Regions from separate parts of the Erwinia sp. E_sp_B01_1 genome, predicted to be linked through region 2. Evidence: predicted binding sites of a transcription regulator. Region 2 holds the regulator's gene; each other region holds the start of a gene.
What was found. The regulator PurR, encoded in region 2, represses purine synthesis genes. The targets are predictions, from matches to a motif close to CANGCAAACGTTTGCNTG.

Region 1 (7,921 bases), 1.6 Mb from region 2:
CCGCGCTACGCGTAGTTTGTTCTTCGGCTACGGTGTAGAGGCAATGGGTGGCACATTGTTGCAGCGTATTCGGGGTAAAACCGGTAAACGCCAGCACATTGGCCCCTGCGCGTTGTGCTTCCTGAGCGGCAAGATTAATTTCACGACGCTCGCCGGTATAGGAAATGGCTAACAGCAGATCGCCGGGATGTAATGCCTGCACGCTGGCCAGCAGCGCGTGCATATCCTGTTCTGCCACGGCATTAATGCCAATCTTCATCAGCTTCCATGAAAAGTCTTTGGCTACCAGCCCTGAAGCGCCGATACCCACCAATACGATACGATTGGCAGAGCGAATCAGCCGCAGCGTTTCCAGCAGCATCTCTTCGCTGTTGATATCCAGCGTTGCGCGGATAGCGGAGTGCTTTTCGGAAAGCAATTTTTCACCGACGATTTTCAACGGATCATCACTGAGGATCTGGTTATGCACGGTGATGGCATCTTTATCCGCCAGCGACTCGCTTAGCGCCAGCTTAAGGGCGGGAAACCCTTTGTAACCCAGTTTCTGCGCAAACTTCACCACGCTGGACTGGCTGACGCCAGACTCTTCAGCCAGTTTTTGCGAACTGAGGTGGCGGGCACGGTCTGGCTGAGATAACAGAAAATCGGCCAGTCGGCGTTCATTCATTGCCAGTGCCGGGTATAACTGACGAATGCGCAGCAGTGAACTCATCGTTCTCTCTCCAGTTGTCGAGCCAACAGCTTGAATTATCAGGACAGATAATAGCTTGCTGCGCGACAGGCAGTAAGTTTATCGCCGCATTTATCACATTCCATGATTAAAATTAGGTAAATTCTGGTTCGCTGGGAATATAATATTCTCAAATTTATCTATTGATAAGAATTAAAAATTCAAAGACGAGGATGATATGGATCTGGGTGCACTGGTTTCAGAAACGCGAAATGGCGACACAATGGATCTGGACAATTTGTCCACCCTTGAGATGGTAACGAAGTTCAACCAGCAGGATGCGACGGTAGCGGAAGCTGTCCGCCTGACGCTGCCCGAGGTGGCCAGAGCCGTTGATGCCGCTGCCGCCTCACTGATGGCGGGTGGCAGGCTGATTTATATGGGAGCAGGCACCAGCGGACGGCTTGGCGTGCTGGATGCTTCAGAATGTCCTCCCACTTTTGGTGTGCCGCACGGTGTCGTGGTGGGACTGATTGCTGGTGGGCCTGGCGCGCTGCTGAAAGCCGTGGAAGGAGCTGAAGACAATCAGGAACTCGGCATCAGCGATCTGCGGGCGATAAACCTGAAACCCGAAGATATGGTTGTGGGCATTGCTGCTTCAGGCCGAACCCCTTACGTTATCGGTGCTTTGCGCTTTGCCCGGCAGTTGGGGTGCCGTACAGCTGCTCTCTCCTGTAATCCCGGCTCACCCATTGCGCATGAAGCTGAAATCGCTATCTCTCCTGTTGTGGGACCCGAAGCGCTGACCGGTTCAACGCGGCTCAAGTCTGGCACCGCGCAAAAGCTGGTGCTGAATATGATTTCAACCGGTGCCATGGTCAGGACTGGCAAGGTTTATCAGAATCTGATGGTGGATATGCAGGCAACCAACATTAAGCTGGTGGATCGCGCCTGCAGAATGGTTTGTCAGGCTACAGGCTGTCTGCCTGAGGAAGCGGAAACGGCATTAAAGCAGACCCACTATGAGGTCAAAACGGCCATTCTGATGGTATTGAGTGGTTATACGGCTGAGAAAGCTAAAGAAAAACTGGCTGAACATCAGGGATTTTTGCGCGCAGCGCTTGAAGACAGAGGGTAATCCATGGAAAAGGCGAACCGGCTTGCTGGCGAATTATTACAGGGTATAGGCGGGGCGGAAAATATTGTCCGTCTGGAAAATTGTATGACCCGGGTGCGGGTAGAGGTCAATGACGATGATCGACTTGTCCCTGGCCAGCTACGCCAGCTTGAGGGGATAAAGGGGTACGTCAGGCAGGGAAACCAGCACCAGTTTATTGTCGGACCGGGAGCCGCAGCTAAAGTGGTCGAAGCCATGCGTACGCTTCTTGCCTCGCCCGCTACAGCTTCACCCTCCATCAGCCAGATGAGATCGCAGACTAAACAGAAATACAAAGCGCCAATGAGCGATGCCCTGCGCCAGTTAGCTAACGTATTTATTCCCCTCATCCCGGCTTTTATCGCTTCCGGGCTGATTACCGGGATCATCAATATTCTCAAGCGTCCTGATATCGTCGGTGACTTTGCCACTCAGTACCCCAATCTTCTTGGGCTGGCAGCCATTTTTGGTAGCGCTATTTTTACTATCATGAATATTCTGGTGGGGGTGAATACGGCGCGAGTTTTTGGCGGGTCGATCGCCCTGGGCGGGGTGATGGCTGGCATTCTTTCCAGTCCGGCGCTGGCGCAAATCACCCTGTTTGGTGAAAAGCTGCAGCCGGGAAGAGGTGGCGTTATTGCGGTGCTGCTGGTGGTCGTGTTGATGTGCTGGATTGAAAAAAGGCTGCGTCAGTGGCTGCCAGAGTCAGTTGAGCTGATCCTTAACCCGCTTCTGACTACACTTATAACTGCTTCGCTTGCCATAGTGGCGTTGCAACCTCTGGGCGGCCTCATATCGGAGGCCATTGCACAGGGGGCAACGCTGGCAATCGATCGGGGTGGAATGGTGGTGGGGGCCGTGCTTGCGGGGACGTTTTTGCCACTGGTATTAACGGGGTTGCATCAGGGGATGGTGCCTATTCACGTCGAGTTGGTGCAGGCACATGGTAATAACGCGCTGCTGCCCATTCTGGCGATGGCTGGCGTGGGGCAGGTCGGCGCTTCGCTGGCGGTATTGCTGAAAACGCGCAATGCCCGTCTGAAAAAGTTGGTGAAGGGAGCACTGCCCGTGGGTATCCTGGGCGTTGGCGAACCGCTGATATTCGGCGTAACGCTGCCGCTGGGACGGCCTTTTATTGCAGCCTGCCTTGGTGGGGCAGTGGGTGGGGCGGTAATCGGATACGCAAAAGTGGCCACCGTGATCACTTTTGGCATTTCCGGACTGCCGCTGGCGCTCACTATCATCTCTGGTAAGGTAATGCTCTATCTGGCAGGGTGGCTGACTGCGGTAGTCTGCGGTTTTCTCTTTGCCTGGTTTATGGGATTCAATGACCCTGAGGAGTAATTTTTGATAACTGGTCAGGAACGACGCGTGGTGTTTTTCGATCTGGACGGCACGCTGCATCAGCAGGATATGTTCGGCACTTTTATGCGCTATTTACTGTGGCGTCAGCCGCTGAACCTGCTTTTAGTGGTGCCGTTGCTGCCGGTGATTGGCGCAGGTTTACTGATTAAAGGCAGGGCCGCCAGGTGGCCGATGAGCCTGCTGTTATGGTCCATCACCTTTGGTCACAGCGAAAACAGCCTGAGGGCGCGCGAGAAAAACTTTGCCGAATGGTTCCGCAAGCGGGTCACCGCATTCCCTGTGGTTCAGCAACGCCTTACGGACTACCTGAACAGTTCGGATGCTGACGTCTGGTTAATTACCGGATCGCCTGAATCACTGGTTCAGCAGGTCTATTTTGATTCGGCATTTTTGCCCAAGGTAAAACTGATCGCCAGCCAGATGAGCCGGGGTTACGGTGGAAGAGTGCTGGCTATGCGCTGCCTGGGACATGAGAAAGTCGCCCGTCTGGAAGAGCAGATTGGCACGCCTCTTCAGCTTTACAGCGGTTACAGCGACAGTAAGCAGGATAACCCGCTGCTCTTTTTCTGCCAGCATCGCTGGCGCGTCACGCCACAGGGCGAACTGCAACAGCTTGAGTAACAGGGTATACTGTGCCGCTTTTTTTGGCTGGAGACTCAGGTGATAGCAAGTGATGAATTCTGGATGCGCCACGCTCTGATGCTGGCGCGTCGGGCCTGGGAAGAGGGTGAGGTCCCCGTGGGTGCCGTGCTGGTTCAGGGTGACAGAGTGATTGGTGAGGGGTGGAACCGCCCTATTGGTCATCATGATCCTACCGCTCATGCTGAAATTATGGCGCTGCGGCAGGGAGGAAAAGTGCTGGAGAATTATCGCCTGCTGGATACCACACTTTATGTCACGCTGGAGCCTTGTGTGATGTGTGCCGGAGCGATGATCCACGGGCGTATCGACCGTCTGGTCTTTGGCGCTAAAGATGAGAAAACCGGTGCTGCCGGTTCCCTGATCGATGTACTGGGTCATCCGGGCATGAATCATCAGGTGAAGATTGAGCAGGGCGTGCTGGCAGAAGAGTGCGCAGGCATCATCAGTGATTTCTTCCGTCACCGCCGTGCTGAAAAAAAGGCGTTGCGCGATCTGCTGCGTGGGCATGCAGAAGAGAAGTAGATCTGAGCGGGCGAAAGCGAAAGGCTTCCGCCCGTTTTTATTGCATTAATTCAGGGCAATTTTTGGCGCCACGACCGGATAGCCTTCACCCATCTCAGCTTCATACGCCGCACGCTGGGCCAGTTTACGTTCCTGGTCCTGCAGATAGCCAACCAGGCTCATCTGATAGAGGCGGATATTCTCCACGTAGTTATAGGCTTCCTGACCCCGTGCATAGCCGTAGTTGGTCTGGCTGTAGTAACGCTTCTGGCTCAGCATCGGCAGACGCTGCTTCACATCCGCCCAGCTGTCCGGGTTGCCTTTTTGCTTCTCTGTCAGCTTGCGGGCATCCAGCATATGGGCATAACCCATGTTGTACGCCGCCAGCGCAAACCAGATACGCTCATCTTCCGGGATGGTTGGTGGCACTTTTTCCATCATTCGCGTCAGGTACTGGCTGCCGCCACGGATACTCTGCTCAGGATCGGTTCTGTCGCTGACGTTGAGGCTTTCCGCAGTATTGCGCGTCAGCATCATCATGCCCCGTACCCCGGTCGGCGACGTTGCCTGAGGATTCCAGTGCGACTCCTGATAGGAAATTGCCGCCAGCAACCGCCAGTCTATCTCGCTGGCATATTTTTCAAACAGAGGGCGAATATCCGGCAACGTCCCATCAATTGCCCGCAGGAAAGTGCGCGTATCGACATAATCAAAGGTGCCCACATGACCGAGATACTTCTCGTCCAGCCGTGCCATCGCCCCTTCTTCACCCATCTGGTTGAAGTAGTCGAGCAGAGCCGCGTTCAGGCTGTCATCCTGATCGCGCTGCATATACCAGGTGATGGGCTCTTCATCGGTGATATCAAAAGCCACGGCCAGCTGTGGGTGGATGCGTTGCAGCAGGGCTATGGAAACTGAATCACCCACGGTGTAGTCCAGTTTTCCATCGGCCACAGCTTCAAGCAGCGAGGTAGGGCTCTGATCGGTGGAAATAGCCCAGTCCAGGTCGGGATACTGGTTCTGCTTGATACCGCGCAGCGTGGCGAGATAGGCAGAATCAGAAGCCACGGTCAGGCGGCCATGAATATCCCCCAGGCTTTTAGGCCGGGGTTTCCCCATCCGGTAAACCAGCTGTTGGGAGACAGAGTAATAAGTAGGGCCAGTGCGGAAATGAGAAAAGCGATCGTTGTTGTAAATTAATCCTGCTGCCAGAACGTCCGCCTTATCATCTTCCAGATCGTCAAACAGGTCGCTGAGGTTCTGGCGCACGGTGATTTTCAGTTTCACCCCCAGATAATCGGCGAAGCGTTTCGCCAGCTCATAATCCATTCCCGCTGGGGCTTTATTGATTGTGTAGTAAGTCAGCGGGGAGTTCAGGGTGCTGACACGTAGCACTCCCCGTGATTTTATCTGTTCTATCTGGTCCTGCTGTCCCCCATACCAGGGGATGGCAGGCCACAGTGCCAGCGCAAGCAGCACGGTAACCAGACCGATAAACAGATAATTAAATTTAAGGCGTTTCAAATGGTTATCTCTCGATGTCTCTCAGGTTCTGTCTGTAACGGCAGTATTTGATGTCTATAATGGATCCTGAGCCTGAGGCATTCTGCGCAACTCGGTGGTCCTGCGCAACTGAATTCAAAGTGGATTGGGTGAAATTCATCCAATTGCCTGGACCGATAAATTCTGCGCAAACGGTTTCGTAATGGGTGGGGATTCTCTATAATACCGCCCGTTTTCCCTGTTGCGCCCAAAGAAGCGTCGCCCGGCGCTTCCAGACGAGAGATCTTTATTGATGGAAATTCTGCGTGGTTCGCCCGCTCTGTCGGCATTTCGTATTACCAAACTGCTGGCTCGCTTTCAGGACGCTCACCTGCCGGTGAGTGATATTTACGCTGAGTACGTCCATTTCGCCGACGTCAGCACGCCTCTTAACGCGGATGAAAAAGCCCGTTTACAGCGCCTGCTGAAATACGGTCCCTCTCTCGCCGAACATACTCCGGAAGGGCGCCTGATTCTGGTCACGCCTCGTCCTGGAACGATTTCGCCGTGGTCTTCTAAAGCGACCGACATCGCACACAACTGCGATTTACCTCAGGTACTTCGTCTTGAGCGTGGTCTGGCCTTCTATGTAAAAGCGCCACAGCTGACTGAAGCACAGTGGTCACAGCTGGCCGCTCTGCTGCACGATCGCATGATGGAAATCGTTCTCAGTGAACTCAGCCAGGCTGAGCAATTATTTGCTCACCACCAGCCCGCTCCGCTGCAGAGTGTTGATGTGCTGGGCGAAGGCCGTGAAGCGCTGGATAAAGCCAACCGTAAACTGGGTCTGGCGCTGGCCGATGATGAGATCGACTATCTGCTGGCAGCGTTTGAAAAACTGGGGCGCAACCCGAACGACATTGAGCTGTACATGTTTGCTCAGGCCAACTCTGAGCACTGCCGCCACAAGATCTTCAACGCCGACTGGGTGATTGATGGCGAGCAACAGCCTAAATCGCTGTTCAAAATGATCAAAAACACCTTTGAGAAAACGCCGGACCACGTGCTGTCTGCCTATAAAGACAACGCCGCGGTAATGGAAGGCTCTCAGGTTGGTCGCTTCTACGCTGACGCAGAGAAGGGCCAGTATGATTTCCATCAGGAAGAAGCGCATATCCTGATGAAAGTTGAAACGCACAACCACCCAACGGCAATCTCCCCCTGGCCGGGTGCGGCTACCGGTTCAGGTGGCGAAATCCGTGATGAGGGTGCAACCGGTCGCGGCGCAAAACCTAAAGCGGGCCTGGTGGGTTTCTCCGTTTCTAACCTGCGTATTCCTGGCTTTGAACAGCCGTGGGAAGAAGATTTTGGGAAGCCAGACCGCATTGTTACCGCGCTGGATATCATGACCGAAGGTCCACTGGGCGGAGCAGCCTTTAACAACGAATTTGGCCGTCCTGCCCTGAATGGCTACTTCCGTACCTACGAAGAGCAGGTCAACAGCCACAATGGCGTTGAGCTACGTGGCTACCACAAGCCGATCATGCTGGCAGGCGGGATTGGCAACATCCGTGCCGATCACGTGCAGAAAGGTGAAATCACCGTCGGCGCCAAACTGATTGTGCTGGGTGGCCCGGCGATGAATATCGGTCTGGGCGGCGGCGCAGCTTCTTCAATGGCCTCCGGCCAGTCCGATGCCGATCTGGATTTCGCTTCAGTACAGCGTGACAACCCGGAAATGGAGCGTCGCTGTCAGGAAGTGATTGACCGTTGCTGGGAGCTGGGCCAGGACAACCCGATTCTGTTCATCCATGACGTAGGTGCGGGCGGGCTCTCTAACGCCATGCCGGAACTGGTCAGTGATGGCGAGCGCGGTGGCCGTTTCAACCTGCGTGATATCCTGAACGATGAGCAGGGCATGAGCCCGCTGGAAGTCTGGTGTAATGAATCTCAGGAACGTTACGTCATGGCCGTGGCTCCCGAGAAGCTGGCACAGTTCGATGCACTCTGTAAGCGTGAACGTGCGCCTTATGCGGTGATCGGCGAAGCTACTGAAGAGATGCACCTGTCCCTTTCTGACAGCCACTTCGATAACAAACCTATTG
Region 2 (7,921 bases):
ACACATACACCTGTAAGTTTTATAGGAAGAGGAAAGCGCCGTAAAAGCAAAAAACGTTATTTATGCGCTCAGACAGCAGGGCAGGCCGCTCAGTGTAATGATCGCAGTGTAAATAGCCAATGATTCGCCTTTAAAAAAGCTCTTTGTGTCACGAGAATAGTGGGGCTGCATTTGGATTTATCCCGTCGCCAGGGCAAACTAGAGCAAGAATTTTTACTTGTGAGGCCAGAATTATGTTTACCGGTATTGTGCAGGGCACCGCTGAAGTATTGGCGATTGAAGAGAAGCCGAATTTTCGTACGCATATTGTCCGACTACCGGCAGAAATGTTGCCAGGTCTGGAACTGGGAGCCTCTGTTTCTCATAATGGCTGCTGCCTGACAGTAACGGAAGTGCAGGGCAATCGGGTGAGTTTTGATCTGGTTAAAGAAACTCTGCGGATCACCAATCTGGGTGATTTAAAGGTGGGCGATACGATAAACGTTGAGCGCGCGGCTAAATTCAGCGATGAGATTGGCGGGCATTTAATGTCCGGCCATATCATGACCACTGCCGAAATCAGTAAAATAGTGACGTCTGAGAATAACCGCGAAATCTGGTTTAAACCTCAGGATGCGCTGCAGATGAAATATATTCTGCATAAAGGTTTTATCGGTATTGATGGTATCAGCCTTACCGTGGGGGAAGTGACCAGAACCAAATTCTGCGTCCATCTTATTCCTGAAACGCTGGCACGCACCACGCTGGGCGCTAAACGGCTTGGCGAAAGAGTGAACATCGAGATCGATCCGCATACCCAGGCTATTGTGGAAACCGTGGAGCGTGTTCTGGCGCAGCGGGAAGCTGCCTTACTGGCCGCTGCAGAGCCAGAATCGCATAGATAAACCGGATGAAAAGGCCGACAACATGCCGGCCTTAACCTTCACTGATTCAGTGAGGCACCCGTAGACCGCCTTCAATCCCGTGGGTAAAGACCACCTGCCAGAGCTGAATATCGCGAGCGCGAAAAGCACCTGCACAGGCATTCAGGTAATAAACGAACATCCGTTTAAACCGCTCGCCGTAATTCTCAGCCAGCTGGGGCCAGGCGGCAAGAAAGCGCTGATGCCAGGCCATTAATGTGGTGTCGTAATCCTGACCAAAGTTATGCCAGTCTTCCATCACGAAATGCGGTTCATGCGCCTCAGCAATATGGCGAATTGAAGGCAGGCAGCCGTTGGGGAAAATATATTTATTTATCCAGGGATCGACATGTTCATTGGTGGTATTAGCGCCAATAGTATGCAGCAGGAAAATCCCATCAGGTTTCAGATTACGGTTTACCACGTCAAAATAGGTGGCGTAATTCTTGGGACCCACGTGCTCGAACATTCCGACCGACACAATGCGATCGAACTGTTGATTAAGGTCGCGATAATCCTGCAGAAGAATAGTGGCATCCAGGCCTTCACACCGCTGCTGGGCCATTTTTTGCTGTTCAGCAGAAATAGTCACGCCAACGACGCTGACCCCATAATGGTGGGCGGCAAATTCAGCCAGCCCACCCCAGCCGCAGCCGATATCCAGCAAAGTCATACCCGGCATTAATTGCAGCTTATCGCAGATCATTTTTAATTTAGCGGTTTGCGCCTGCTCAAGGGTTTCTGCTTCTTTCCAGTAACCGCAGGAATACTGCATATGGGAATCCAGCATCAGTGAGAAAAGGTCATTACCCAGATCGTAATGTTCTTTACCCACTATCCACGCCCGCTTGCGTGATTGCAGATTGGTTAACCGGGCTGCAGCAATTCTTAGCGTATCTTTGAAATGGTGAGGGAGCTGCTGGTCAAGTTTGGCCTGCAAAACATGCTGGAAAAAGATATCCAGCCGCTCGCACTCCCACCAGCCATCCATATAGCTTTCACCCAGCCCCAGCGAACCTTCCTGTATGACGCGTTTGAAAAACGCCGGATTGGTGACCTTGATATCCCAGGGGCGCGTGCCATTCATTTCAATATCAGCGTTGCGCAACATCTCCTGAACGATTCGGTACCACTGATTTTCTTCAAGGCTCGCTTCTTCTATAATCGATGAACTCATAGCTTCCCCATCACTCTGTGTGATTGAAACCTGAGAAATAGAATAGACAATTTCTACAGGGTTTGAGAACACGCACGGCTTTCCCGTGCGCCTGAAATCCGGCGTTACAGAGAATTGATTTGAATACCTGCAGAGTTGCGCAACGAACGTTGCGCAAAGAAAATGCTGACCACCCTGTCAGGATAAAAAAAGGTTGTAACCTGTTGTTTTTTTGATGCCTGAAAGGAGTATATGCTCACGTCAGGCAATATTCAATTGATTATTGTTAGGATGCTAATCAATTGATTTGACGCCTTAATGACCGTTATGACTGCCCGCCAGCGCCAGCTTTTCAGACTTCACCCGTTGTAAAATATAGCCGATACCCACCAAAACAACAGTGGATCCCATCACCAGGGAGGTGGTCAGCAGTGACGTGGAGATAAAAGCAGAGACTATCATGCTGGCAACGCAGCATAACCCCAGCTGTAACGTGTTCTGCAGAGCTGCGGCCTTACCACTGGACTCCGGAAAGGGCAGTAACGCATTCGATACCACTACCGGATAAATCGCTCCGTTCGCCAGTGCAATTCCACAGAAAGGTATGAGCAATCCATACAGTGAAGGGGTATCCCTCTGCGCAGCAATAAAGAAGGCCAGAATACTCAGCGAGTAAACCGCAATCAGCCAGGGAAGCAGTGAATGCCCTTCGGTACGTTTAAGCAGTGAGCGGCAGCCATAACCTCCGATCAAAAAGGCCAGAGTCTGAGGAACATAGCTCAAACCGATATCGCCCGGCGACATACCCAGCGCACCCAAAATAAAAGGGGACCCCGTCAACCAGGCGAAAAAGCTGGCCGAACAGGCGGAGTAAATCAAAACGTTGCCGGTGAAAGCCGGGGATTTCAGCAGACTGAAAAAACCGGTTGCTGAAACCGGTGCAGCAGGGTTTTTCTTCCCGGAGGAGGCTATGAAGAGCGTGGAAATCAGCAATACCACCGCCACCAGCATCAGCGTAAGAAAAATGACCCGCCAGCTAAAGTGATTCAACAACCACGCGCCAAGCAGCGGCGCAAGAGCAGGAGAGAGCGCTACCAGCGGCATAATAGAGGCAAAGACACGGTTAGCCTGCGTCGCAGGATAGCGATCCACTACCAGCGCCTGCCAGGTTACAGCCGCCGCACAAATCCCCACTGCCTGGATGAAACGCAGCGCCAGCAATAGGGTTGCAGATTCCACCCACCACATAGCAGCACAACTCACCGCAAACAGGCTCAGCCCCATCAGTAAAACCGGCTTGCGACCGATGCGATCTGACAGCGGCCCCCAGAACAACTGGGCACTGGCGAAGCCCGCGAGAAACAGGCTGAGGCTGGCGCTGATTGCGCCTGCGTCTGTTTGCAGGTCCTGCTGCATGGCGCCGAAAGCGGGCAGGTACATATCGGTGGCGAGAAAACCGGCAATGCTTAGCAGCGCGAGGTAGACAATGAATCCTTTAGCGGGCATGAGTAGCTCTTTTATTCAGATGAATGAAACGCCGCAGAGTGTAATCGCGTGCCCTTTATGTTGTGAAACGGTAATATTTGCAGGTTGCGTTCAAAAATATTGCAGGCAGATTATGTGGTCAGAACATTCTCTTGAAGTGGTTGATGCAGTGGCGCGTAGCGGCAGTTTCACCGCAGCAGCAGCTGAGCTGCATCGCGTGCCTTCAGCCATCAGTTATACCGTCCGGCAACTGGAAGAGTGGCTGGCCGTTCCGCTGTTTGAGCGCCGTCACCGGGATGTGGTATTAACCGCAGCCGGCGCGGTGTTCATCCAGGAGGGGCGAAGTGTTATCAAAAAAATGCTCGCCACCCGCCGTCAGTGTCAGCAGGTCGCCAACGGCTGGCGGGGGCAGATAAATATCGCCGTGGATCGCATAGTTAAGCCCCGGCGCACACGGCAGTTAGTGGTCGATTTTTACCGCCATTTTCCGGACATGGAGCTGCATCTTTCTGCGGAGGTGTTTAATGGTGTCTGGGATGCGCTGGCAGATGGCCGTGTGGATGTCGCTATTGGTGCCACTCAGGCTATTCCGGTGGGTGGACGTTTTGCCTTTCGCAATATGGGCGCGTTGAACTGGCGTTGCGTGGTGGGGGCCGGGCACCCGCTGGCTGCATTAACGGGTGAGGTCAGTGAGGAAGCTATCCGGGAATGGCCCTCGCTGGTGATTGAGGACACCTCCCGTGCCTTACCTAAAAGAACCACCTGGACGCTGGATAATCAGCGTCGTCTGGTGGTGCCGGAATGGGAAAGCGGCTTCGACTGCCTGCTGGCCGGGCTTTGCGTGGGGATGGTCCCGGGTCATTTCGCACGCCCCCTGTTACAAAGCGGCGCGCTGCATGAGTTAACGCTTGAGACGGCGTTTCCCGACAGTCCCTGTTGCGTAAGCTGGTCTGAACAACAGGCCTCGCCCGCATTGAGCTGGCTGCTGGACTACCTGGGTGAAAGCGACACCTTAAACAGTGAATGGCTGCGCGAGGATAATTCAGCAGGCGACAGCGTCGGTTAGCGTCGATAGTCCAGGAAGGGGCCATCTGCTACTGAACGGCGTTCAATCAATGATGGATGAACCTCTATGGTCTGCGGATCTTCGCGCTTGCTGGTGATACGGTCCAGCAACATATCAAAAGCCGTTTCGCCCAGGCGTTCTTTAGGCTGATGGACGGTGGTCAATGCCGGTGTGAAATAGCGGGCGTTGCGCACATTGTCATAACCGATCACGGAAATGTCCTGGGGCACGCGTAAGCCCAGCTCATCTGCAGCACAAATCGCGCCCATTGCCATGACGTCGCCACCACAAAATACTGCCGTGGGGCGCTGCTTCTGCGATAAAATTTTCTGCATGGCCTGATAACCGGACTCAGGTTCAAAATCTCCCTGAACCAGCCACTCCGGGCGCAAAGTTATGCCTGCTTCTGACAAAGCCTTCAGAAAACCAGCATGGCGACCCCCGCCCGTATTGCGTTCCAACTGGCCAGGGATCACGCCAATATCACGGTGCCCGCGGTCAATCAGGTAACGCCCGGCCAGATAGCCACCCTGAAAAGCGTTATCCAGAACGGTATCGGTGAAGTCGCCACGGGATTCACCCCAGTCCATGACGACCATCGGTATATTGCGATGCTCTTCCAGCATCCTGATCAGAGGTTCAGGATATTCGGAACACATCACCAGCAGGCCATCCACACGCTTCTGCGCCATCATGGAGAGATAGGCCTGCTGCTTTTGCAGTTCGTTATGCGCATTGCCCAGGATCAACGTATAGCCTTTGGCAAAACAACGATTCTCTATGGCTTCAATAATTTCAGCAAAATAGGGCGCTTCGCTGGACGTTGCCAGCAGCCCGATAGTTTTAGTGTGATTCACTTTGAGACTGCGGGCCACGGCGCTGGGTGAATAGTGAAGCGCCTTGATTGCGGCCCATACTGCTTCACGTGTCTCTTCTGCGACGAAACGCGTCTTGTTAATAACATGCGATACGGTGGTGGTAGACACGCCTGCCTGTCTGGCCACATCTTTTATCGTTGCCATGAAATAGCTACTCCTGCGCTTATCTTAACTTGATGATAAGTCTGTTGTTAATCGTTTGCCTGGTAAGGATGAAAATCTGACGTCATACGACGTTTTTTTGATGCTTACGGAGACGTCAGAAAGGAAAGGGGATTGCCTGCCGACCGCGGAACGCCACAAGGCGCGGGCCGTTGCGCAACAAAAAAAGGATTCTAACAAGGCTGAGCAGAGAAAACGAGATTTTTACTGACAAGTATGGGAAAATCAATGACACCATTAATTGTAGGGTTATTCAGGAGCACATATGGACACCGATCTGAAGTTATCGTTAATGACCACGCTGGGAGCACTGCTGGTCATTATTGCTTTCAGCTTTACCGCCGTTATGCATTAAACCTTCAGGGGCCGATTGCCCGGCCCTTGTTTTCAGCGCTTAACGAATCGTTTTTGGCGTCATCACCCGGCGGGCACCAATGTAGTGACGCTGCCAGTAATCTTCGCCCAGCGCGCTGACCTGAATATCTTTGCCCGTACGCGGAGACTGGATAAACTTCCCACCGCCCAGATAGACACCAACATGATCTGCCGTGCCCCGGCCATTGATGCGGAAGAAGACCAGATCGCCTTTTTCCAGTTCATCCCGTTTGATGTTAGCGGCATCACGCAGGTGATACATCTCGTTCGCCGTTCGCGGGATTTTAAACTTCACTAAATCTTTATAGGCATACCAGACCAGCCCACTGCAATCAAAACCGGTTTTAGGTGAAGTCCCACCCCACTGATAAGGTTTACCCAACTGGCCCATCAGCTTGGTCATCGCCGTTTCGCGTGCTTTCTGGTAGCGGGCACGGTGAGCTTTGCTCAATTTAAGCGGGGCAGAAAGCGAGCCTGCGGTCAGCTCTTCAGATTTTTTAATTATTTTGCCACGACGCCCGTAGCGTTTTTTCTCATCGTGCAGCGCAGTTTTCTTTTTATATTTGCCGGCGGTGAGGGTAGTTGTCTGCTGAGGGGCTTTCTTTTTAAGCCGGGGCTTATTAGCGGTAACGTCGCGGGGTTTCTTGCTGGTGGACTCTTTAACTTTTTTGGTAGCGCTGGTTTTTACCGTCCGGCGTTTACGTCGCTCATCTTCGCGGGCAGGGGTGGCGGCATCTGCTTTATGGTGATTTGCATTAACAGGCGCATGTGGCGATGCGTGCGCCATGTTAAAAAACAGCTGGGCAAAGGCCAGCATGAAAAGCGTGATGAGTAAACGCATCGTTACCATTAACCATTTGTGCTCAGGCGGGTGGCCGGAACGCGTCAGAAACAGGGGATTCTGCTTTTCAGCAGGGACATTTCGCAATTCTAATCTAACTTATTAACAAAAGGTAAGGTCTTTTTTGTTTCAATGATACAGAACAAGTAAAACCTGTAAAAATAAGCTGAATCAGCTGGTTATCTGCGCAATCATAAGGCTTATCTTAATGATTAATCCGACGAAAACAGCAGCAAAATGTTACTTTATTGTTCAGTGGGCAGGTTTTCAGGTTCGCCGGCGCATCATCCTGCTGAAAATGTCGTTTTCATCAGAGGGACAGAGTCGCTACAATAAATAGACACGAAGTATCCGTTTAAGGAAGCCATTTATGAGTACTATTGAGAAAATTGAGCGCCAGATAGCAGAAAACCCGATTCTGCTCTACATGAAAGGTTCACCAAAACTGCCAAGCTGTGGCTTTTCTGCCCAGGCCGTTCAGGCACTCTCTGCCTGCGGCGAGCGTTTTGCCTATGTAGATATTCTGCAGAACCCGGAAATTCGTGCTGAGCTGCCAAAATACGCCAACTGGCCAACCTTCCCGCAGTTATGGATTGATGGTGAGCTGGTCGGTGGTTGCGACATCATCATTCAGATGTATCAGCAGGGCGAACTGCAGCAGCTGATCAAAGAGACAGCTCAGAAATACCCTTCTGACGCTGCTGAATAAGCGGCAGTAAAATAAAAAAGGCGGAGATGCAAATCTCCGCCTTTTTTTACGCTTCGTTTTCCGCATCTTCCGGCAAAGGTAATGGCCAGCCACCCAAACGCTTCCACCTGTTAACCAGTTCGCAGAACAGGTCTGCGGTTTGCACCGTATCGTACAGGGCAGAGTGAGCCTGAGAACTGTCAAAAGCCATTCCCGCTGCGGCGCAGGCTTTAGCCAGCACGGTCTGACCCAATACCAGCCCGCTTAATGCAGCAGTATCAAAGGTGACGAAGGGGTGGAAAGGGTTACGTTTCAAACCCGCACGCTCAGCGGCAGCGTTGGTGAAATTGAGATCGAAGGTTGCATTA
Region 3 (7,921 bases), 1.3 Mb from region 2:
TGGGCGCGCGCTTCGTTCGTGCTGTTGAGCAGGCGCTGGAAGACAACTGTCCGATGATCTGCTTCTCCGCTTCTGGTGGTGCCCGTATGCAGGAAGCGCTGATGTCGCTGATGCAGATGGCGAAAACCAGTGCGGCACTGGCTAAAATGCAGGAACGCGGTCTGCCTTATATCTCCGTGCTGACTGACCCTACCATGGGCGGCGTTTCCGCCAGCTTCGCCATGCTGGGCGATCTGAACATTGCTGAACCTAAAGCGTTGATCGGCTTTGCCGGCCCACGCGTTATCGAGCAGACAGTGCGTGAGAAACTGCCACCGGGCTTCCAGCGCAGTGAATTCCTGATTGAGAAGGGCGCGATCGACATGATCATCCGTCGCCCGGTCATGCGCTTTAAGCTGGCAAGCATTCTGGCCAAAATGATGAATCTGCCTGCACCGCAGGAAGAGGCTCAGGCAGAAGTTGCCGGGGACGAACCCCAGGGCGAAGAAGCCTGACTGATGACAGAAAGGGGCGTAATGCCCCTTTTACCAATGAACCGTAACGCTGTGAACGGGACAAATGGATAATCTTCCTCAAGCCACGTCACCTCTGGTCACGTGGCTTCATTATCTTGAGAATCTCCACTCTCAGGCTATTGAACTCGGACTGGCACGCGTACAACGCGTGGCTACTTCGCTCGACCTGTTAACCCCTGCTCCCGTCGTGTTTACCGTCGCGGGGACCAACGGCAAGGGCACTACCTGCAGAACGCTTGAAACCCTGCTGATTGCAGCGGGCTACCGGGTTGGTGTCTTCAGCTCTCCCCATTTGTTGCGCTATACCGAACGGGTGCGCATTCAGGGTGAAGAGTTGCCGGAAGCGGATCACACAGCCTCCTTTGCCGATATTGAAGCCGGAAGGGGCGATACCTCACTGACCTATTTTGAATACGGCACGCTCTCTGCGCTGTGGCTGTTTAAACGCGCGAAGCTTGATGTGGTTATTCTGGAAGTGGGGCTTGGCGGGCGTCTGGATGCCACTAATATTGTGGATGCCGACGTTGCCGTGATAACCAGTATTGCCCTGGACCATACCGACTGGCTGGGGCCCGATCGTGAAAGCATTGGCCGTGAAAAAGCCGGGGTATTTCGTGGCGGCAAACCGGCGGTCGTCGGTGAGCCTGATATGCCCCACACCATAGCTGAAGTGGCGGATAATCTGGGTGCCCATCTGCTTAAGTGCGGGCGTGACTGGCACTACAGCGTCTCTGAGGAGAGCTGGTCATTTACTGATGCTCAGGGTGCGCTTCAGGGCCTGCCGTTGCCGCAGGTGCCGATGCCCAATGCGGCCACTGCACTTGCTGCGCTGCGTGCCTCACCGCTACACGTTGATGAAGCGATCGTTTATCAGTGGCTGGATAAGGCAATTCTGCCTGGCCGTTTTCAGACAGTTGCCGAAGCCCCGCGAGTGATTCTTGATGTGGCGCATAATCCCCACGCCGCCAGCTATCTGGCAGGGCGCCTGCGCGATCTGCCGAAAACCGGTAAGGTTCACGCCGTAGTAGGGATGCTGCATGACAAAGATATCGCCGGCACCCTGGCCTGTCTGAAACCTGAGGTTGACTACTGGTACTGCGCGCCACTTGAAGGGCCGCGCGGCGCAAACGCCGGGGAGTTGCAGGCACATTTGCCTGAGGCTCAGGCCTTTGTCTCCGTCGCTGATGCTTATCATCAGGCGCTTAAGCAGGCAGCAGAGCAGGATATTGTGCTGGTGTGTGGCTCTTTCCACACCGTGGCACACGTAATGGAAACGAGGGAAGCGGAGAACGGCAGTGGCCAGTAAGTTTCAAAACCGTTTAGTCGGGACCGTCATTATAGTAGCACTGGGCGTCATCATTCTGCCGGGTTTGCTCGACGGCAAAAAAAAGCACTATAAAGAAGAGTTTGCGGCGATACCGCTGGTGCCGAAACCTGGCGATCAGCAGGAGAATGACCTGGTACCGCCAGTCACTCAACCGCTGCCTTCGCAGCCGCCGGAAGGGGCAACGGCGGAAGGTAAAGCCGCCAGCAACACTTCACAGGCCGAAAGCGGCTCCACAGCGCCGCAATCCAGCAATCATCCAAGCGTCGTGGCTCCTCCACCTGTGGTGGAATCAAAGCCGGTGACCAGACCGGTAGAGAAGCCTAAGCCTAAACCGGTAGAGAAACCGGCGGAAAAACCGGTTGAAAAGCCTAAGCCACAACCTAAACCAGAAGCTCAGCCTGCCGAACCTGCGCAGCAGAGCGCACCTTCCGGTCAGGCTTATGTTGTTCAGCTGGGCGCGTTGAAAAACGCCAGCAAGGTCAATGAAGTTGTCGCGCAGCTCCGTCTTTCTGGTTATCGCGCCTTTACCGTGCCATCCACACCGGTACAGGGCGAGATAACCCGAATCTACGTCGGACCGGACGCCTCTAAAGCGAAGATGCAGGCGGCGGTTAGCGAACTGAAAGGCATTTCCGGACTCGGTGGGGTAGTTAAACCTTACAGTGCCCGTTAGGTTTTTCAGGGGATGTACTGCGGCCGCCGGGCCACTTAACAGGGTGGAGTGATTCCACCCTGTATTACGTTAGTCTGGCGCTATTAATGTAAGAGCCTGAGCCTTTTAAAATCGCAGGATTTCTGCCGTTTCGCTGTTTGCTGACGCCGTGGTAATTGTCTTTAAGTGGTTAAAAGTCAGTCTGTTACATAAGCAGGCTTGCCGGGTGTGACCGCAAGCCGCCAGCAGGCATGATGGCTGGTTTTTTTACACATGGCATTAATTAAACTGGCACAGGAAAACGCTACGCAAACGTTTTCTTTTTCTGTTAGAATTCGCCCCGAACTGGATGCAGGGGCACAGTCGCTGGAAGAGTTCATGGTCTGGATAGATTACGTCATTATTGCGGTTATTGGTTTTTCGGCTCTTGTCAGCCTGATCCGTGGGTTTGTTCGGGAAGCCTTATCTCTCGTCACCTGGGGTTGCGCATTTTTTGTCGCCAGTCATTACTACTCCTACCTTGCCGTCTGGTTTACCGGTTTTGAAGACGAACTGGTTCGAAATGGAATCGCCATTGGGGTGTTGTTCGTGGCCACGCTGTTAGTGGGAGCCATCGTCAACTTCGTCATTGGTTCGCTGGTTGAAAAAACCGGCCTGTCGGGTACCGACAGAGTGTTGGGCGTCTGTTTCGGGGCATTACGTGGTGTGCTGATCGTGTCAGCTATTCTGTTTTTCCTCGATACCTTCACCGGCTTTTCAAAAAGCCCTGACTGGCAACAGTCCCAGCTGGTTCCCCAGTTTAGTTACGTCATCAGGTGGTTCTTTGATTACCTGAAGAGTACGTCGAGTTTTTTGCCCCGGTAATAGAACCGGGGTTACGGCTTATGAGGAAATAACCACATGTGCGGTATTGTCGGGATCGCCGGATTCATGCCGGTCAACCAGTCGATTTATGACGCGTTAACGGTGCTCCAGCACCGTGGGCAGGATGCCGCAGGCATCGTAACCATTGATGCATTAAAATGCTTCCGCCTGCGTAAAGCAAACGGCCTGGTCAGCGATGTATTTGAAGCCCGCCATATGCAGCGTCTGCAGGGCAACATGGGTATCGGCCACGTCCGTTATCCGACAGCGGGAAGCTCCAGCGCTTCTGAAGCTCAGCCTTTCTACGTGAACTCGCCTTACGGCATCACGCTTGCGCACAATGGTAACCTGACCAACGCTCACGAACTGCGTAAGCAGCTGTTTGAAAGCGGTCGTCGTCACGTTAACACCACCTCAGATTCTGAGATCCTGCTGAACATTTTTGCTCAGGAGCTGGATCGTTTTCAGCACTATCCGCTGGAAGCCGATAACATCTTTGCCGCTGTGACTGCCGTGCACAAGAGCGTCCGTGGCGCCTATGCCTGTGTGGCAATGATCATCGGTCATGGCCTTGTCGCTTTCCGCGATCCCAACGGGATTCGCCCACTGGTGATCGGCAAGCGCAGTATGCCGGATGGCCGTAACGAATATATGGTCGCCTCCGAAAGCGTGGCAATGGATACCCTGGGCTTCGAATTCCTGCGGGATGTGGCGCCAGGTGAAGCGGTTTATGTCACTGATAAAGGTCAGTTGTTTACCCGTCAGTGTGCAGAGAACCCGAAATTCAATCCTTGCCTGTTCGAATACGTCTATTTTGCCCGCCCGGACTCGTTCCTGGACAAAATCTCTGTCTACAGCGCCCGTGTTCGTATGGGCACCAAGCTGGGTGAGAAAATTGCCCGTGAGTGGGAAGACCTGGACATCGATGTGGTCATTCCCATCCCGGAAACATCATGTGATATCGCGCTGGAAATGGCCCGTATCCTGGATAAGCCGTATCGCCAGGGGTTTGTGAAAAACCGCTACGTAGGCCGTACGTTTATTATGCCAGGTCAGCATCAGCGTCGCAGTGCGGTTCGCCGTAAGCTGAACGCTAACCGGGCTGAATTCCGCGGCAAAAACGTGCTGCTGGTAGATGACTCTATTGTTCGCGGTACCACCTGCGAACAGATCATCGAAATGGCCCGTGAAGCGGGCGCGAAGAAAGTCTACCTGGCTTCTGCGGCACCGGAAATCCGTTTCCCGAACGTCTATGGCATCGATATGCCGAGCGCGACGGAGCTGATTGCTCATGGCCGTGAAGTGGAAGAGATCCGCCAGCTGATTGGTGCTGATGGCCTGATCTTCCAGGACCTGGACGATCTGATTGAAGCCGTAAGGGAAGAAAACCCGGATATCGCGCAGTTCGAGTGCTCGGTATTTAACGGAATCTACGTCACCAAAGATGTCGATCAGCAATATCTGGAGTACCTCCAGTCGCTGCGTAATGATGATGCCAAAGCCATGGCCCGTCAGAACGAAGTGGAAAACCTGGAAATGCACAACGAAGGCTAATACCCTGAGTAGTGACAGCAGGTAAAAGTGGGCCGGAAGCGATTCCGGCCCATTTCTTTTTTGGCGCTCAGGTGTCATACTTTGATTTTCAGCCCGGCAGGATATTTATGAAAAGACTCATTATTGGCATTTCAGGTGCCAGCGGCGTGATTTATGGCGTCCGTGCGCTGCAGATTTTGCAGCAGGTCAGCGAGGTGGAAACCCATCTGGTGATGAGTCAGGCTGCCCGGCAGACGCTGGCACTGGAAAGCGACTATTCGGTACGCGATGTTCAGGCACTGGCCGATGTGGTGCATGACGTGCGGGATATTGCTGCCAGCATCTCTTCCGGTTCGTTTAAAACCGATGGCATGGTCATCCTGCCCTGTTCGATGAAAACCCTTTCAGGGATTGTCCACAGCTACACCGATGGCCTGCTGACGCGTGCGGCCGATGTAGTGCTGAAAGAGCGCCGTAAACTGGTTCTCTGCGTACGTGAAACCCCCCTACATCTTGGCCACCTGCGGATGATGACCACGGCGGCTGAACTGGGGGCAATTATTATGCCACCGGTACCGGCCTTCTATCATCGCCCTGAAAATATTATGGATATTGTTGATCAGACGGTGAATCGCGTTCTCGATCAATTTGATATCACGCTTGATAAAGATCTCTTCACGCGCTGGCAGGGTGCATAACCCTGCTTTTATGCACCATTTGAGTGCGTAGCCAGGTGCTGAATCGCTTTTTGTGCATTCAGTGCACCAAAATGCAACATTGTTCGCCCTGTCTTTCCACAAACCTGTTATATATTTCCCCACAATCAAGGCGTTTGCGCTGTTATACGGCGAAACAAGCTGATTGCGCAGCAATGGGGCAGGTGAAGGCAAAACTGGCATGAAATCTGCAAAAGAGATGTGTTCTGACTGCGCTAACAACATCACGATCGACATAATAAAAGACCATATTCGAGGGTAATCTATGAAAAAGCAGGTCCTGGCTCTTTCTCTTCTGCTGGCTCTTTCCAGCGCCAGCAGCGCGTTTGCTGCCGCGCCGAAGACGCTGCGCATTGGCACCGATCCAACCTACGCGCCTTTTGAATCTAAAAATGCACAAGGTCAACTGGCTGGCTTCGATATCGATCTGGCTAATGAAATCTGTAAACGTATGGCGACTAAATGTACCTACGTTGAAAGCGATTTCGATGCGTTAATCCCCTCGCTGAAAGCGAAGAAAATTGATGCCATCATCTCTTCGCTCTCCATTACCGAAAAGCGTCAGCAGGAGATCGCTTTCTCGGAAAAACTCTACGCAGCTAACGCCCGTCTGATTGCGCCAAAAGGCTCAAAAATCCTGCCTACCCTTGAGTCGCTGAAAGGCAAAACCATCGGTCTGCTGCAGGGCACCACCCAGGAAACCTACGCCAATGAAAACTGGCGTCCAAAAGGCATCAACGTGACGCCTTATGCCAATCAGGATCTGGTTTATCAGGATCTGACTGCCGGCCGTATCGATGCAGCCTTCCAGGATGAAGTCGCTGCCAGCGAAGGTTTCCTGAAACAGCCAGCCGGGAAAGATTACGCTTTCGCTGGTCCTGCGGTGAAAGATGAAAAAATCTTTGGTGTGGGTACCGGTATGGGCATGCGTAAAGATGATACCGAGCTGAAAGCGGCCATCGACAAAGCGTTTGATGAAATTCGCAAAGATGGCACCTACGACAAGTTAGCTAAAAAATATTTCGACTTTGACGTGTACGGCGGTTAAGTAAAACCTGTCATGGGGGCCCGCCAGTCTGCGGACTGCGGCCCCTGTTTTGTACGCCACAGGCGGATGAAACGCGAAGTTAAAACAAAGGCAGGCCTATGCTGTATGGATATTCTGAAGTAATTTTTAAAGGGGCGCTGGTCACGCTTGAGCTGGCACTCAGCTCGGTGTTGCTTGCCGTTATCCTTGGTTTAGTTGGCGCCGGGGCCAAACTTTCTCATAATCGTCTGTTGCGGATGATTTTCGAAGGCTATACCACGCTGATCCGTGGCGTGCCCGATCTGGTATTGATGCTGCTGATTTTCTACGGTCTGCAGATAGCCCTGAACCAGTTTACCGATATGCTTGGCGTCGATCAGTTCGATATTGATCCTATGGTTGCCGGTATCATCACTCTTGGCTTTATCTATGGCGCATACTTCACTGAAACTTTTCGGGGTGCCTATATGGCGGTGCCGAGAGGGCAGATTGAAGCTGCGACAGCGTTCGGCTTTACCTCCTCACAGACCTTTCGCCGCATTCTTTTCCCGGGCATGATGCGCTTTGCGCTGCCGGGCATTGGCAATAACTGGCAGGTTATCCTCAAGGCAACCGCGCTGGTTTCGCTACTGGGGCTGGAAGATGTGGTTAAAGCGACCCAGCTGGCCGGGAAAAGTACCTGGCAACCTTTCTATTTTGCGGTTGTCGCCGGGGTGATCTACCTGGTGTTTACCACGCTTTCCAACGGCGTGCTGATGTGGCTTGAGCGCCGTTATTCGGTGGGCGTAAGAAGGGCTGATTTATGATTGATATTATTCAGGAATACTGGAAAGCCCTGTTGTGGACGGACGGTTATCGTTTCTCTGGCGTAGCCATCACTCTCTGGCTGCTGGTGATTTCCGTGGTGCTGGGCGGCTGCCTGGCCGTGCTGCTCTCCATCGCCCGCGTTTCCTCCATCACCGCTGTGCGTTTCCCTGTATGGCTGTTTACTTACGTCTTCCGTGGCACGCCGCTGTATGTTCAGCTGCTGATCTTCTACTCCGGGATGTACACGCTGGAAATCGTCAAGGGCAACGATTTGCTGAATGCGTTCTTCCGCAGCGGCCTTAACTGTACGCTGCTGGCGCTGACGCTGAATACCTGTGCTTACACCACGGAAATTTTCGCCGGTGCCATCCGGTCGGTTCCTCACGGTGAAATTGAAGCCGCACGCGCTTATGGATTTTCCACCTTCAAACTTTACCGGTGCATCATCATGCCTTCGGCTTTGCGCACGGCACTGCCTGC
Region 4 (7,921 bases), 2.1 Mb from region 2:
CGATTTTCATCGCCCTCGGTGTTGCACAGCACCAGACTGTAGCCGCGTTCATAACAGCTTCTCTCTACCCCGCGCACCACTTCTGAATAGAAAGGGTTGCTACTGGCCGTAAGCAGCATACCTATAGTACGCGTCTGGTTGAGTTTAAGACTTCGGGCCAGCGCAGAAGGGGCGTAGTTAAGCTGGGTAATGGCAGAGGTGATTTTTTCACGCACCGCCTCACTGACAAAACGGTTGTTATTAATGACGTGTGAAACCGTGGATGTCGACACACCGGCCAGTCGCGCAACATCTTTCATGGTGGCCAAGAGTTACCCCTGCTGCTGCAAGAAGCTGTCGGTTTCGCTACGCCACGGCACGGAAGGTTGAGCACCTGACCGTGTTACCGCAATAGCCGCAGCGGCGTGAGCAAAGCGTACGGCCTCTGCCACGGGTTTCTCTTCCAGCAATGCGGTAATCAATGCGCCGTTAAAGGTGTCGCCCGCTGCAATGGTATCAACCGCTTTCACTTTAAATCCGGCAATGCGCTGGCCCTGGCCCTGTTCACTCAGCCAGACACCACGGCTGCCCAACGTAATCAGTACGCTGCCTATGCCTTTATCATGGAGAATACCCGCCGCACGGGCAGCATCCTCATCGGAATCAATATGCACACCGGTCAGCGCTTCCGCTTCGGTTTCGTTAGGGGTAATCATATCCACCAGCGCCAGCAGTTCTGCCGAAAGAGGCATAGCCGGTGCGGGATTAAGGATCACTTTGGTCTGATGCTCGCGGGCAATTTTTGCCGCCGCCAGCACGCTATCAAGCGGGGATTCCAGCTGCATCAGTAGCGCATCCGCCTCAGCAATCGTCTGCTTATGTTTTTCAACCAGCGCTGGCGTTAACGCCGCATTGGCACCAGCATGGATCGCAATGCTGTTTTCACCTTCACCGTTAACGAAAATCAACGCCACACCGGTAGACTCACCCGGCACTACGTCGATAGCGGCGATATCAATCTTATCCTCAGCCAGCTGCTGGCGAATGCGCTCACCGATATCATCCTCGCCCACACAGGCAATAAAGGAGATAGCGGCACCACTGCGGCCAGCGGCTACCGCCTGGTTTGCCCCTTTCCCGCCAAAGGCTATCTGATACTGCCTGCCGATCACCGTTTCTCCGGGACGAGGAAACGACGCCAGATTCAGAATGTGATCTGCATTGATGCTGCCAAGGACAGCCAGCTTGCCGGTATTTTTCATAAGGGTGTTGTCCGGAAAAGGCGCTGCCTGGAAAAGGCAGCGCTGGTAGTGCTGATTTATTTAGTGACCAGCTTCAGGTCAACCGGGTTGATAGCCTGAACTTTCTGGTTCTTCAGCACTTTATCAGCCGTTTGCACGCCGATCATGCCGATTTGCTCAGGCTGCTGAGCCACAGTAGCGGCCAGTTTGCCCCCTTCAACAGCCTTCATGCCATCCGGGGTGCCGTCAAAGCCGACTACCACAACATCAGATTTACCGGCGGTTTGCAATGCACGCATCGCGCCCAGAGCCATTTCATCATTCTGTGCAAACACAGCCTGCACATCAGGGTGTGCGGTCAGCAGGTTCTGCATGACGTTCAGACCTTTGGTGCGGTCGAAATCTGCAGGCTGACTGGCCAGGATCTCAAACTTATGCGCATCGGCAGCCATTTTAAAACCTTCGCCGCGTTCACGAGCGGCAGAAGTGCCGGCAATACCCGACAGTTCGATAATTTTGGCTTTCTCGCCGACTTTTTTGGCGATGAAGTCACCGGCCATTTTGCCGCCGAAACGGTTATCAGAAGCAACGTGGCTGACAACTTTGCCCTGTGAGGCAACACGGTCAAGCGTGATCACCGGAATGCTGGCCTGGTTTGCCATCTTCACGGCGTTGCCCACGGCATCGGAATCCGTTGGGTTAATCAGCAGCAGTTTGGTGCCGCGTACGGTCAGATCCTGCACGTTAGCCAGCTCTTTCGCCGGGTTGTTCTGCGAATCCAGCACCACCAGGTTATAACCCAGTTTGTCCGCTTCTTTCTGCGCGCCATCTTTCAGCGAAACGAAGAACGGATTATTCAGCGTGGAAACCACCAGCGCGATAGTCTCTTTCGCCAGTGCGTTAGCGCTTACGGTCAGGCCAAGCAGAACAGCAAGTGCAGTCAGTTTCATTTTCATCATAAATTCCTGTAGGAGAGTATTATTTACTGCTTTTGTTATCTACCAGCACCGCCAGCAGTATCACCACAGCTTTGACGATCATTTGGTAGTAAGACGAAACACCGAGCAGGTTCAGCCCGTTATTTAAAAAACCGAGGATCAGGGCACCAATAAGGGTTCCCATAATCCGTCCTTTGCCGCCCGCCAGGCTGGTACCGCCCAGCACAACCGCTGCGATAGCATCCAGCTCATAGCCGGTGCCTGCCGTTGGCTGAGCAGAAGAGAGACGGGCAACTTCAATGGTGCTGGCCAGCGCGGCCAGCATACCGGACAGCGCATAAACGATAATTTTGACGCGGTTAACGCTGATGCCGGATAACCGTGTAGCCGCTTCATTGCCACCCAGCGCATAGATGTAGCGGCCCAGGCGGGTGTGATGCAGCATGTACCAGGCAGCCAGGAACACCAGCCCCATAATCCACACCGGCGTTGGGATACCCAGCGGGCGACCAATCCCGAACCAGCCAAGCAGGTCGGCATTGTCGTTAAAGCCGGTGTTCACCGGGCTGCCGTTGGTATAGACCATGGTGACGCCACGCAATAACAGCATCATCACCAGCGTGGCAATAAAGGCCTGAACCTTGCCTTTTGCCACTATGGTTCCGGTGATGGCGCCAATAAGGGTGCCCAGCGCCAGCGATGCCACAACGGCCACCAGCGCATTCACTTCCATACCAACCAGAGAAGCCCCAACCGCTCCGGTTAACGCCAGCAGAGAACCCACGGAAAGGTCGATACCCGACGTCAGGATCACCAGCGTCATACCCACAGCCATGATGGCGTTGACCGAGGTCTGCTGGAGAATGTTGAACATATTGTTAAGGGTGAAGAAATTCGGGCTAAGGCTGGAGACAATCACGATCAGCACAATCAACGCGATCAGTGATTTTTGCTCCAGCAGCCAGCTTTTGCTGAATACTCGGTTGGCTCGAAGGGTCTGGGTACTCATGGTTGTAGCTCCACGCTATGTTGCTTACCGACTGCCGCCGCCATTAACACTTCCTGCGTGGCCTGTTCAATGGGGAAATCTCCGCTCAGTCGCCCTTCATGCATCACCAGCACGCGGTCGCTCATGCCCAGCACTTCCGGCATCTCTGAGGAGACAAGGATGATGCTCAGCCCTTCTTCCTTGAACTGGTTGATCAACTGGTAGATCTCTTTTTTCGCGCCGACGTCCACCCCACGGGTAGGTTCATCCAGAATCAGCACTTTTGGCCGGGTCATCAGCCCACGGGCGATAGCGACCTTTTGCTGGTTGCCGCCGGAGAGCAGCCCAATGGGTTGCTCCATCGAAGGCGTTTTCACATTGAAGAGTTTGATAAAATCGCTGACCGCCAGCTGCTCTTCCGCGTGCTTCAGCCTTCCTCCGCTGTGGCTGAAATAGTCCAGCGCCGTCAGAGACATGTTCTCTTTCACCGACATACCGAGCACCAGCCCGTCACGTTTACGATCTTCAGAGATATAAACGATGCCGTTTTGCAGACCCTGTTCTGGCGAACGCGTGGTGACCTCTTTACCGTCAAGACTCACGCTTCCGCTGTGGCGGGGCATCGCGCCATACAGCACCTTCATTAATTCAGTCCGGCCTGCGCCCATCAGACCCGCCACACCGAGAATTTCACCTTTACGCAGGGTAAAGCTCACGTTATCGACGCCAGGTCCGGTGAGGTTTTCGACTTTAAGCCGCACCTCGCCCGGCGCTTTATCCAGACGGGGATACTGCTCTTCAAGCTTGCGGCCCACCATCATTTCAATCAGCGAATCTTCTGTCAGGGTCTCCACTTCGCGTTCAGCAATAAACTGACCGTCGCGGAAGATGGTGACGTCATCGCAGATCTCGAAGATCTCTTTCATGCGGTGCGAAATATAGACAATGCCGCATCCCTGCGCCTTCAGCTCGCGGATCACCCGGAACAGCGAAGCCGTTTCGGTATCGGTAAGCGCATCGGTAGGTTCATCCATCACAATCACTTTTGACTGGTAGCTCAGTACCTTGGCGATCTCAACCATCTGCTGATCGCCAATCGACAGATCGCCCACCAGCTTGTGGCTGCTGAAGCGCAGATTCAGCCGCTTTAGTAGGAGATCGGCTTCCGCGTGCATCTTGTTCCACTGAATTCGGCCAAAGGCGTTCACAAATTCCCGTCCCAGAAAGATGTTTTCCGCAATGCTGAGCTGGGGGATCAGGTTCAGTTCCTGATGGATGATGCCGATCCCGGCTTCCTGAGACGCTTTGGGACCATTGAATGAGACCTCGTTACCCAGCCATCTGATGGTGCCCGCATCACGCGGATAGATTCCGGTCATCACCTTCATCATGGTGGATTTTCCGGCGCCATTTTCACCCACCAGCGCCATCACGCGCCCCGGATAAACCGAGAGTGCAGCCCCAGAGAGCGCCTTCACGCCGGGGAAGGATTTATCAATGCCTTGCAGTTGCAGTAAAGGTTGCATGATCGCCTCAGAAGGTCACGCCAGCGCACAGGATGATGTTCGCGTAGGGGGAACATTCCCCACTGCGGATCACCGCATGGCTGCGCTGAGTTTGCTGTTTGAACTGTTCATGACTGACGTACTGGATAGAAAGGGTGTTTCCCTGATGTTGCTGCAGCAAGTCGAGCAGGGCTAACAGCTCGCTATGGAGTTGAGGATTGTGAGTTTTGATCTCTTCCGCGATGACTGCACTTTCTACCTGCATCTCTTCGGTTACGGCCTGCACCACCTGCATAAAGCTGGGAATACCTTTCATCAGGGCCAGATCGATACGCTGTGTTCCGATCGGGATCGGTAAGCCAGCATCGCCTATTACCAGGCTGTCGGTATGCCCCAGGCGGGAGACCAGGGACGAAATTTCAGAATTCAGTAAGGTGCCTTTTTTCATCTTTCACTCCAGAGCGAAACGTTTCGCTGATCGGGAGTGTATGAGAGGTAGAGGCGAAAACAACGGGCAAAGCATGAAATTGTGATCGCCATCGAAACGTTTCGCTGTCGCGTGGCGAAGTTTGACTTAAGGTATTTAATTGGCAGGGCGAGGGGGACTGGCCGGCAGTAACCGGCCATATTAAGCGGAATTAATTGAAGACCATACCGCCATCAATCAGCAGCGACTGGCCGGTCATATAGTCTGAGTCTGGCCCCGCCAGGAAGGAAACGCAGGCCGAAACATCTTCCGGTTCAGAGAGGCGGCCCAGCGTGATGCGTTTAGCAAACTCAGCGGTGCCGTAGCCCACAGGCTGGCCGGCGGCGCTGGAAACCTGGCGATCGATCTCATCCCACATCGGTGTTTTCACAATGCCGGGGCAGTAACCGTTAACAGTGATGCCAGCCGGAGCAAGGTCACGGGCGGCGGTTTGCGTCAACCCGCGCACGGCGAATTTACTGGAGCTGTAAACCGCCAGCTCAGGATTGCCCACATGCCCCGCCTGAGAGCAGGCGTTGATGATCTTGCCACCGTGCCCTTCTGCTTTAAACGCTTTCACCGCAGCCTGAATGCCCCAGATCACCCCTTTAACATTGATGTTGTAAACTTTGTCGACAGTTTCCGGGGTAATCTCCTCGATCGGCGTAGTGGGAGCCACTCCGGCATTGTTGACGATGACATCAAATCCGCCCAGCTCCTGACGCGCCTGCTCTACGGCAGCAAACACCTGATCGCGCTGCGAGACATCCACAGTGACCGCCAGCGCTTTGCCGCCTCCGCTGATAATCTCACCGGCAACCTGCTGCGCAGTCTGGCTGTTGAAATCCGCCACGGCGACGGCAAATCCATCTTTTGCGAGCCGTAAGGCGATGGCCCGGCCAATCCCCTGACCGCTTCCGGTCACTAACGCTACTTTGGTTTTCATACCTTCTCCTTGAACCGTTATTAAAGAATCTGACTCAGGTGCAGCTGGCCCATCAGCATAGGGTTGTCGGCATAATCCACCGGCACCGCCACCACGGCAGGCCCCTGCACATCCATCGCCTTACGCAGCGTTGGCTCCAGCGCATCGGCGCTTTCCACGGCAAATCCCGCCGCGCCAAAAGCTTCGGCATAGGCTTTGAAATCCACTGGCCCGAATTTCACCCCGGAAACGCGCTGATATTTCTTCTGTTCCTGCATGGCGACCATGTTGTATTCCTCATCCACCCAGATGATGTGCAGAATATTTGCCTTCAGCCTCACAGCCGTTTCCAGTTCCATACTTGACTGGAGGAATCCCCCGTCGCCGGAAACTGACACCACCTTGCGGCTGGGATCCACCAGCCAGGCACCAATCGCCCAGGGCAGGGCAACGCCCATGGTCTGTTGCCCGTTGGAGATCATGATCTGACGGGCGCGGAAGCTGTAAAGGTAACGGGCGATCCAGATATGGAAACTGCCCATATCCACCGTCAGGGTGACGTCGCTGTTAATGATGTCCTGCATCGCCCGTACGATACGCAGCGGATGCAGGGCAAACTGATTGAGGTTTTGTCCCTGCAACGAGAGCAATTCCCGCTGTTGCTGACGATCCTGCAGAATGGCGGCGGCCTGATTGCTGAGCTGTAACGGCGAGGCGATACGTTCAGCCAGTTTGTCCAGCGTGGCGGCGATATCGCCCACCAGTTCCGCATCCGGCAGATAACAGTTATCCGCCTCCGCAGGCAGCACGTCGATGTGCACCAGCGTAGCCGTACCGCTGTTCCACATTGCCGGTTCATACTCCACCGGGCTGTAACCGATAGTGACGATCAAATCCGCCTGACGCAGCAGACGATCGCCCGCCTGATTGTTGAAAAGCCCGACCCGGCCAGCGAAGCGGGAAAAATGCTCCTGACGAACGGCGCCCGCAGCCTGATAGGTACTGGTGACCGGAATGTGGCTCCGCTCCAGCAGGCGATGTAAAGCCGCACTGTTTTCCGGCTGGCTGGCCATCAGACCGAGCAGCAGCACGGGGTTTTTCGCCTGCGCTATCTGCCGCGCGACGGCGTCGATTGCCACGTCCGGTGCGGCACCCAGCAGTATCTGCCCTTTGCACGAGAGCAGATTGCCACGGGCGGGTTGATCCACAATATCCTGAGGCAGACTGACGAAGGCTCCCCCCGCGGCCATGCTCAGCCTGACGAAAAGCGTTGGAAACTACCTCCGACAGGGCGTTAGCATCCGTGACTTCCACAGCATATTTGGTGACCGGACGAAACATGGCAACGGTATCCATGCTCTGATGCACCTGTTTGGCGCTGTCGGCACGTTTCACCGCCCCGCCCAAAGCCACAACCGGATCGCCTTCACTGGTGGCGGTAGCCATCCCGGTGATCAGGTTCGAACAGCCGGGGCCGGAGGTCACCAGCGCCACGCCTGCATTGCCGGTCAGTCGCCCTACGGCCGCGGCCATAAACGCTGCATTAGCTTCATGGCGTACGGGAATAGTCTGTATTGAGGAGTCCAGTAGCGAATCAAAAACCTTGTCGATTTTCGCACCGGGAATGCCGAAGACCTGCTTAACGCCCTGCATTTCTAGCTGCGCTACCACCAAATCGGCACCGTGCTGCCACAGTTGAGTATCGGTTGGGTTTTTCATCATCACTCCTTAGGGGAATTAGCTCTCTACAGAACGAATGGCTGAATCGAGGTTGTCGGGATTCAGGTTGGCCTGCAGAAAATCACGGTCTTCGGGCAGGTCGATCACCAGCTTGCTGATTTCTCCAAAGGTCAGTACGCCCTCTTCAAGCTGATAATCA

Region 1: the regulator PurR is predicted to act here: its motif matches at 6,022-6,039, upstream of purL (phosphoribosylformylglycinamidine synthase).
Region 3: the regulator PurR is predicted to act here: its motif matches at 2,800-2,817, upstream of cvpA (colicin V production protein).
Region 4: the regulator PurR is predicted to act here: its motif matches at 5,111-5,128, upstream of rbsD (D-ribose pyranase).

Annotation. Positions count from the first base shown of each region.
Region 1 is NZ_CP142208.1:3,652,438-3,660,358, reverse strand. It holds gene VRC33_RS17095 (MurR/RpiR family transcriptional regulator) at 1-712, opposite strand, end outside; gene murQ (N-acetylmuramic acid 6-phosphate etherase) at 909-1,808, shown strand; gene VRC33_RS17085 (PTS transporter subunit EIIC) at 1,812-3,170, shown strand; gene yfhb (phosphatidylglycerophosphatase C) at 3,174-3,812, shown strand; gene tadA (tRNA adenosine(34) deaminase TadA) at 3,852-4,355, shown strand; gene mltF (membrane-bound lytic murein transglycosylase MltF) at 4,401-5,858, opposite strand; gene purL (phosphoribosylformylglycinamidine synthase) at 6,127-7,921, shown strand, end outside.
Region 2 is NZ_CP142208.1:2,045,173-2,053,093, forward strand. It holds gene VRC33_RS09860 (MATE family efflux transporter) at 1-2, opposite strand, end outside; gene VRC33_RS09865 (riboflavin synthase subunit alpha) at 234-884, shown strand; gene cfa (cyclopropane fatty acyl phospholipid synthase) at 931-2,079, opposite strand; gene punC (purine nucleoside transporter PunC) at 2,374-3,564, opposite strand; gene punR (DNA-binding transcriptional activator PunR) at 3,677-4,609, shown strand; gene purR (HTH-type transcriptional repressor PurR) at 4,606-5,631, opposite strand; gene VRC33_RS09890 (YnhF family membrane protein) at 5,915-6,004, shown strand; gene VRC33_RS09895 (C40 family peptidase) at 6,044-6,865, opposite strand; gene VRC33_RS09900 (Grx4 family monothiol glutaredoxin) at 7,236-7,574, shown strand; gene rnt (ribonuclease T) at 7,621-7,921, opposite strand, start outside.
Region 3 is NZ_CP142208.1:3,363,383-3,371,303, reverse strand. It holds gene accD (acetyl-CoA carboxylase, carboxyltransferase subunit beta) at 1-494, shown strand, start outside; gene folC (bifunctional tetrahydrofolate synthase/dihydrofolate synthase) at 559-1,821, shown strand; gene dedD (cell division protein DedD) at 1,811-2,515, shown strand; gene cvpA (colicin V production protein) at 2,873-3,358, shown strand; gene purF (amidophosphoribosyltransferase) at 3,395-4,912, shown strand; gene VRC33_RS15760 (UbiX family flavin prenyltransferase) at 5,020-5,589, shown strand; gene argT (lysine/arginine/ornithine ABC transporter substrate-binding protein ArgT) at 5,873-6,655, shown strand; gene VRC33_RS15750 (histidine ABC transporter permease HisQ) at 6,754-7,440, shown strand; gene VRC33_RS15745 (ABC transporter permease) at 7,437-7,921, shown strand, end outside.
Region 4 is NZ_CP142208.1:4,744,532-4,752,452, forward strand. It holds gene rbsR (ribose operon transcriptional repressor RbsR) at 1-299, opposite strand, end outside; gene rbsK (ribokinase) at 312-1,241, opposite strand; gene rbsB (ribose ABC transporter substrate-binding protein RbsB) at 1,298-2,176, opposite strand; gene rbsC (ribose ABC transporter permease) at 2,199-3,167, opposite strand; gene rbsA (ribose ABC transporter ATP-binding protein RbsA) at 3,164-4,672, opposite strand; gene rbsD (D-ribose pyranase) at 4,680-5,099, opposite strand; gene VRC33_RS22040 ((S)-acetoin forming diacetyl reductase) at 5,290-6,063, opposite strand; partial or broken gene alsS (acetolactate synthase AlsS) at 6,084-7,761, opposite strand; gene budA (acetolactate decarboxylase) at 7,780-7,921, opposite strand, start outside.